Pseudovibrio sp. M1P-2-3: one gene and its partner. The protein of the gene in region 1 binds, or shares a complex with, the protein of each later gene. Links are inferred from orthologs where the notes say so. Each region holds a gene or a part of one and is shown in the gene's direction. Other genes may lie near its edges.

Evidence for each region.
Region 2: the proteins of accD (region 1) and P6574_RS19005 are in contact, whole or in part, in a solved structure (PDB 8UXZ), measured with the Escherichia coli proteins. The link is inferred for Pseudovibrio sp. M1P-2-3 from one-to-one orthologs.

What each region holds. Positions count from the first base shown.
Region 1 is NZ_JARRCW010000001.1:4,544,413-4,547,207, reverse strand. It holds accD (acetyl-CoA carboxylase, carboxyltransferase subunit beta), read left to right. Parts: upstream 1-830; coding sequence 831-1,760; downstream 1,761-2,795. Other genes in the region: P6574_RS20075 (bifunctional folylpolyglutamate synthase/dihydrofolate synthase), read left to right, coding at 1,903-2,795; trpA (tryptophan synthase subunit alpha), read left to right, coding at 1-757.
Region 2 is NZ_JARRCW010000001.1:4,312,674-4,317,221, forward strand. What follows is about bases 1-2,802. They hold P6574_RS19005 (acetyl-CoA carboxylase carboxyltransferase subunit alpha), read left to right. Parts: upstream 1-824; coding sequence 825-1,781; downstream 1,782-2,802. Other genes in these bases: P6574_RS19000 (DUF3108 domain-containing protein), read left to right, coding at 1-649; P6574_RS19010 (murein L,D-transpeptidase family protein), read left to right, coding at 2,012-2,802. In the rest of the region: more of P6574_RS19010, read left to right, coding at 2,803-3,154; P6574_RS19015 (carbohydrate kinase family protein), read right to left, coding at 3,691-4,548; ispG (flavodoxin-dependent (E)-4-hydroxy-3-methylbut-2-enyl-diphosphate synthase), read right to left, coding at 4,547-4,548. UniProt on the Escherichia coli protein: Component of the acetyl coenzyme A carboxylase (ACC) complex. First, biotin carboxylase catalyzes the carboxylation of biotin on its carrier protein (BCCP) and then the CO(2) group is transferred by the carboxyltransferase to acetyl-CoA to form malonyl-CoA.

The sequences.
Region 1 (2,795 bases):
TACGGCTGGAGATCCCGACTTAGAAGTGTCAAGTGAGATACTGGGTGCTCTTCCTGCTGCTGGTAGTGATATAATCGAGCTCGGAATGCCGTTTTCTGACCCGATGGCGGAAGGTATTCCAATTCAGCTTGCTAGCCAGCGCGCTTTATCTAATGGCCAAACCATGGATAAAACCCTGCAAATGGTTCGAGAGTTTCGCAAGAAGGACAATACAACTCCTATTGTACTGATGGGATATTATAACCCCATCTATGTCCGTGGCTCTACAAACTTTGTTAAAGAAGCTAAGGATGCAGGCGCCGATGGGCTCATCATCGTGGATGTTCCTGCTGAAGAAGATCACGAATTATGTATTCCAGCCCTTGAAGGGGGCTTGAATTTTATCCGTTTAGCCACACCTACATCAGATGATGTCCGGCTACCGACAATCTTGAAAAATACATCAGGCTTTGTTTATTACGTATCGGTAACTGGGGTTACCGGCTCTGAGATAAAAAATAAAGCTGATGTTGCCACTGCGGTTAAACGTATAAAGAAGTATACCGATTTGCCCGTTGCTGTAGGGTTTGGCGTTAAAACTGCCGAAGATGCGGCTACAATCGGAAAAGACGCCGATGGCGTTGTCGTAGGTTCAGTTCTGGTTGAAGCAGTTCGCAAGAGCTTGGACCAGAATGAGAAACCAACAGCGCAAACGGTAACTGCGGTTACTGACATCGTAAAGTCTTTACGTTCTGGCGTCGAAAAAGCTAGAAGCTAGACTTTCAACTTTGGCAGCGCAGAGTATTGTGCTGCCCAACATACAATAACATCAACAACTGGCGGGGCTGCCCGTGAACTGGATTAACAACGTCGTTCGACCGAAAATTCGCAGCTTTCTTGAAAAGCGCGAAATGCCGGAGAACCTTTGGATTAAATGCCCTGAAACGGGCGAAATGGTATTTCATAGGGATTTGGAAGCTAACCAATGGGTTATTCCAAACTCTAATTTCCATATGCGCATTTCAGGGGCAAAGCGCTTTGAGTATTTCTTTGATGAGGGGAAATACGATAAAGTTGAAACGCCAGAAGTTGCTTTGGATCCACTCAAATTTCGCGATCAAAAGCGCTATGTTGATCGTCTGAAAGATGCGAAAGCCAAAACAAATCTGGATGATTCCGTCCTCGTGGGCAAAGGTAAGGTGAATGGTCTTGAAATGACCGCAGCCGCACAAGACTTTGCCTTTATGGGTGGCTCATTAGGCATGGCTGCTGGTGATGCAATCATCAAAGGCATGGAAACGGCTGTCGAAAACAAGACACCGTTTATTATGTTCGCAGCCTCGGGCGGAGCACGCATGCAAGAAGGCATTTTGTCTTTGATGCAGTTGCCCCGTACAACAGTTGGCGTGCAAATGCTGCGCGACGCTGGCCTGCCTTACATTGTTGTGCTGACCAACCCGACAACCGGCGGCGTAACAGCTTCCTATGCAATGCTGGGCGATGTGCATATTGCCGAGCCAGGTGCATTGATTGGCTTTGCAGGTCAACGGGTTATCGAGCAAACCATTCGTGAAAAACTTCCAGAAGGTTTCCAGCGTTCCGAATATCTTTGGGAACATGGTATGGTGGACATGGTCGTTCATCGTCACGAAATAAAAGAAACCATTTCGCGAACCTGTAACATTTTGATGAAGCGGGATAAAAGTATTCCGCCACAAGAAGTGACAGATGTGCCCTCCACGGAGGTCTTGCCTTCAACCGAAAGCACAGCACAAGGCTAATTGTGATTTTCTAAGAAACTCCCAATTTCCCTGTTTTATGATAGAGTCCGGCTTGTTGAGCCGGACTTTTTCTTTACCCTTCAATGAATACTCAAGGCAGCTGCACCCCATGAACCTTGTAGAAAACGCCCTTGAACGACTAATGAAATTACATCCAGCCGAAATTGACCTTTCGCTGGAGCGTATGACCAGAGTGCTTGATGCTTTGGGAAACCCTGAAAAGCACCTGCCTCCAGTGTTTCACGTTGCAGGTACCAACGGAAAGGGTTCCACAAGCGCATTTATTCGTGCTCTATTGGAAAGCCTTGGCAAACGCGTTCACGTTTACTCCTCTCCGCATCTTGTTTCATTCAACGAACGCATCCGGTTAGGATCAACAGGCAAGTTTGTTGAAGATGAAAGGCTTCTTGAGGCTTTGGAAGCTGTAGAAAAAGCAGCAGCAGGGCAATCCATTACCTTCTTTGAAGCAACCACCGCTGCCGCCCTGTGGCTTTTTGCTAGTGACCGCGCAGACTATCTGGTTCTTGAAGTGGGGCTTGGCGGAAAGCTTGATGCAACAAATGTCATTAATACCCCCTTAGTCAGCGTGATAACCCCCATCGCCAAAGACCACGAGAACTTCTTAGGAAATAACCTAGAGGACATCGCGAAAGAAAAAGCAGGGATCATAAAGCGGGGGCGACCTATTGTTAGTGCACAGCAGACCAATGCGCCCCACAGGGTGATCGAAAGACAGGCACAAAGGTGCCAAGCACAAATCTATTTCTCCGGACAGGAGTTTGTCTGCTGGGAGGAGGGAGGACGTCTGGTTTATCAAGATGAGCAGGGACTCTTGGAGTTCTCCATGCCCAAACTTGCCGGACACCATCAGGTCGATAATGCTGGCCTTGCAATTGCAGCGTTGAGAACAACAGGTCTTCTGTCAGACATCGATGAACAGCAATCATGCGAGAAAGCTCTGCGCAAGGCAAAGTGGCCAGCCCGCCTGCAACCCCTTTACAAGGGAGATCTTCTCAAACTTCTTCCCGAGTCGAC
Region 2 (4,548 bases), 230 kb from region 1 along the record:
CGTAGAGATGGAACCAGCTGGAATTGGCACACTTTTCTCCACTGGAAAAGGCGGAGCACGTGCAAAAGGATGGGTCTCCAGTTCAAAAGTTCTAGCTTCCCGCTATGAAATGGCTTCCAGCACAACCAAGCGTGATTTTTATGTGAACTTGAAACAAGCTTCCGGGCATATTCACCGGGCTGAAGTTCGCCCAGGTTTCAAACCCTCTAAAACAAGAATTAAAGTCACAAAAGAGCACATCAAAAACGCTCTTGACCCACTAAGCGCAGCCTTAATGCCAGTCAAAGTCCAAAGGCATGCACTAAGCCCGAAGGCCTGTGAGAGGACCCTTCCCATTTTTGACGGGTGGGTGCGCTTTGATATTAAGTTAGAGTACAAGGAAGTTCGTCATATTTCTAACAGTGGCTATGAAGGCCCAGTCGTCATTTGCAAAGCGAAATGGATACCTGTTGCCGGGCACAAACCAGAGCGAAAAAACATCAAAATGCTCTCTAAGTCTAACAAAATTGAAGTCTGGCTGGCACCTATTTCTCAAAAAAGAGTTTTAATACCCTATAGAATTTCTATCCCAACGGGAACTGGGGCACTTGTAGTTGAAGCGAGGCAACTTACCTTACCCACTAGCGGTAAACGGGCGGCCGCTCAGTAATTTTATAGCAATTTTACGACAAAAACTTGCTGAGGCAGGCCCCCACGACCAGATTTATGCCTGAATCCCTTGACAGAAGGGCGCGGTAACGCCAGTGTCTCGCCAACTTTAGGCGCAGACATTATGCGTTCTTTTGGCATTGCCACCCTGCGAATTGCAACGAGTGAAAAACTATATGCGCAGTTACCTTGAATTTGAAAAACCAGTTGCCGACCTAGAAGGCAAGGTTCAAGAGCTCAAAACCCTCGCTGAAAGCGGTGAAGCTGTTAATGTTGACGAAGAGATCAATAAGCTGCAAGACAAATCCGCCACTGCTTTGAAAGCGCTCTACCTTGAACTTACGCCTTGGCAAAAAACACAAGTAGCACGACACCCTGACCGTCCCCATGCTGAAGACTACATAAGCCGACTTATCTCAGACTTCACACCACTTGCCGGAGACCGAAACTACGCTGAAGACCATGCTCTAATTGCAGGACTTGGCCGTTTTCGTGGCCAGTCGGTAGCTGTTTTAGGTCAGGAAAAAGGTAACGATACAAAAAGCCGGCTGCATCGTAACTTTGGTATGGCTCGCCCGGAAGGTTACCGGAAAGCTGTGCGTATCATGGATATGGCAGATCGTTTTGGTCTTCCGGTCATTTCCTTTGTTGATACGGCCGGGGCTTACCCAGGCGTTGGAGCTGAGGAACGAGGACAAGCTGAAGCCATTGCCCGTTCGACTGAAAAGTGCCTGAACTTAACCGTCCCCAACATCTCCCTTGTTATTGGTGAAGGTGGCTCAGGCGGGGCCATTGCCATAGCAACAGCTAACCATGTTGCAATGCTCGAGCACGCCATTTACAGCGTCATTTCTCCGGAAGCTGGCGCCTCTATTCTTTGGCGGGACAGCGCTAAGGCTCAAGAAGCCGCCAATAATATGAAAATTACAGCTCAAGATCTTCTGCGCCTCAAAGTGATTGATGAAATCATCAATGAGCCGATTGGCGGCGCACACCGTGCCAGAGACACTGTTATTGATCGGGCCGGTACAACAATCGAAAAAGCACTCGCACGCTTAAGTGAACTAGATGCGAGCGGGCTGAAATCTCAAAGACGAGAAAAGTTTCTGGCGATTGGTAGAAGTCTCGGCTAAAGCCAACGCTTCAAAACCTATTGTTGGTAAAGGCATGGAAAATTACCATGCCTTTTTTCCTACATAAAGTCGCCTCATAATAATCATAATCAAGTTTCCTCTAATTGGATCATATCGGGTCGGTCTTCTCTAACTTTTGATAAACCTAGATTCATTAGTATTCTTGACATGAAGACTGGCAGGCTTCGGGGGAGTTAGATTTGCCAGTGAATTAACTTAGGGGCGTATTCATGTTTTCACCATTCATCGCTGGCTTGAAAAATATGACCAGACCGTTGGCTGCTATTGCACTGGCATCTACACTGATTGCGTGCCAGGGCAGCGAATATATGGGTGCGAAACATGAAAAGCCCATCAGCGACTCCATCAAGCGCAAAATTCAGCGCTACTCCATGGACGAACACTCTCCTATTCTCGTACGACTATTCAAAGAAGAGTCGGAACTAGAGGTCTGGAAAGAAGCTCGCTCCGGTACTTATGAGCTACTGGAAACATTTGAAATCTGTAAGTGGTCAGGAAAACTCGGGCCGAAATTCAAAGAGGGCGACCGACAAGCACCTGAAGGTTTCTACAAGATTTCTCGGGCTCAAATGAACCCAAATTCCGACTATTACCTTGCATTCAATCTTGGCTTTCCAAACAAGTATGATCGTGCACACGATCGCACAGGCACCTTTTTGATGGTCCACGGTGCGTGTTCATCGCGCGGTTGCTACGCTATGACCGATGAGCAAATCTCCGATATCTACGCTCTGGCACGAGAAAGTTTCTTAGGAGGGCAGCGTAAGTTTCAAGTACATGCCTTCCCATTTCGCATGACAGCAAAAAACATGGCAAAGCACTCGGGTAGTGAGCACTACGAATTTTGGAAAATGCTGAAAGAAGGAAGTGATCACTTTGAAGTAACTGGTCGCCCGCCCAAAATTGATGTTTGTGACAAAAAATACGTCTTTAATGCGAACTTAAAGAATTCAGGCGCACGCTTTAACCCTAGAAACTCTTGTCCCGCCTATGAGGTTCCTCAAAGAGTTGCCAAAGCAGTCGCCCAAAAACAATTAAGCGACAATCTCAAAATTCAAGAGTACCAAACAGCATCAGTTCGAAGAAAAGAACGCCAAGATGCTGTTGCCAGTTTCTTTGGAAATGAACAAGGCCCGGCCCGTTCATCCTTAGCATTACAGCAAGCCTCTGGCCCCTCACCTAAACAACCAACAGCTGCACAACTATCATTGGCACCTATACAAAGTCAGGCCGAAAAATCAGAAAGCAAGAAGCAAGGATTTTTGACCGTATTTAATAATTTAATCCCACAGGATGACAATAGATCCGTGCCAACTATCAACGCAGTACCACAGCCCAAAGCGCTACCTTAAAACACTTTGCGCCTCATAGAGTATGATAAGAAATTCTAAGCTATTTGTGTCATGCCCAGATGGGCCACCCTTAAGCCACGGGCATCGCACTGAAAGTTCTTGGGAAACGGCTGAGCAGCTCCAGTCAACAGCCTTTCCGCAATAACAGCACTCGCACAGGCGTCCAACAAGTCTGTCCGACAGGAGCCTTCTGGAGGTGATTGATTAAAGAAATCTGCAAAAAACTAAAGTTGACAAGTATAACCTGCCTCATATCCAGGCCCTATTTACTTGCAATTCCTTTAATCCGCTTTGGTAATTGGATTGGCCTATCTCCATTAAGTCGCCAAAACCCTATTTCAGGGTGAACCTCGTATATGAAACTCTCCAGCTCAGGCTTAATAACTGAATCTCATTCATGAATTCTTGAAAAAGATGAAAAGCTTGTTTGGAAACCTTTTCACCGCCCCTATCCCGACAGCTCCGTAAAATGACTAACCAACCTTCTTGGCAAGCACCCACGCCTGCGACTAGATTTTCCATAATGGGTTTCTCAATTATTTCGGAATAGAGCCTTCAACCACGCGTCTGTCATTCACCAATGCCATGGGCCTGATGAGGGCCTCTTGATTTTGCGAGTACAGTAGTTCTTGCGCACCCATTCGAACACTCTTTGCTGCCAGCTCAAAAACGGAGGCTGCGGATACTTTCAACGCATCTTCATCCCGTTGCCCCTCCAATAGTCGAACAAGCATTAGAGCCTCTAATAGGTAACCATAATCAAAATCTGAGCCGGGTACTTTAGAGTGTTCTACTGACGTGCTCCCCGATGGTCCTACAAGCAAGTATGAGTGCGAATTCCGCCGCATTGCTGGGGCATTTGTAATAAGAACTCTTTCAATTTCAAGGGAACGTGCCGCAGCGATCAGTTCTGCCTCGCAATCAGCTGGAAAGTTTGCATAGTTGGAAATACTCTTCATATCACCAATCAGATAACTGCATATCTGCCCAAGTGAATCTGTATGACCTGCCAAATGTAGTTCTCTAACAGCACTCACACTAAGAAGAGTTTTTAAACTAGTGTTAACGGCAACAAAATCTCTTAAAAGCTGTTCCGTTAATGTCGCCTGGTCCTCCGAATAGAGATTACCAACCAGAACCGCATCAATATCTGTAGCTGAAAAAGCTGTACCAGCACTCTTCAAAAAGTTGGAATTGGCCTCAGTAAATACAGTTTCACCAGCAACTACCGTTGCCGTGGGTATGAAAATAACCCTATGGCCTAGGCGCTCTATTGCAAAAACCGCCCCGCGGCTGCCTTTTGTCGGACAAAGTGACTGTTCTCCTATAAAAAGAACAGTCTTTATAGTTTTTTGAACGGGCGCTGGTAGTTTCCCTCTCTTACTAAATCGCTC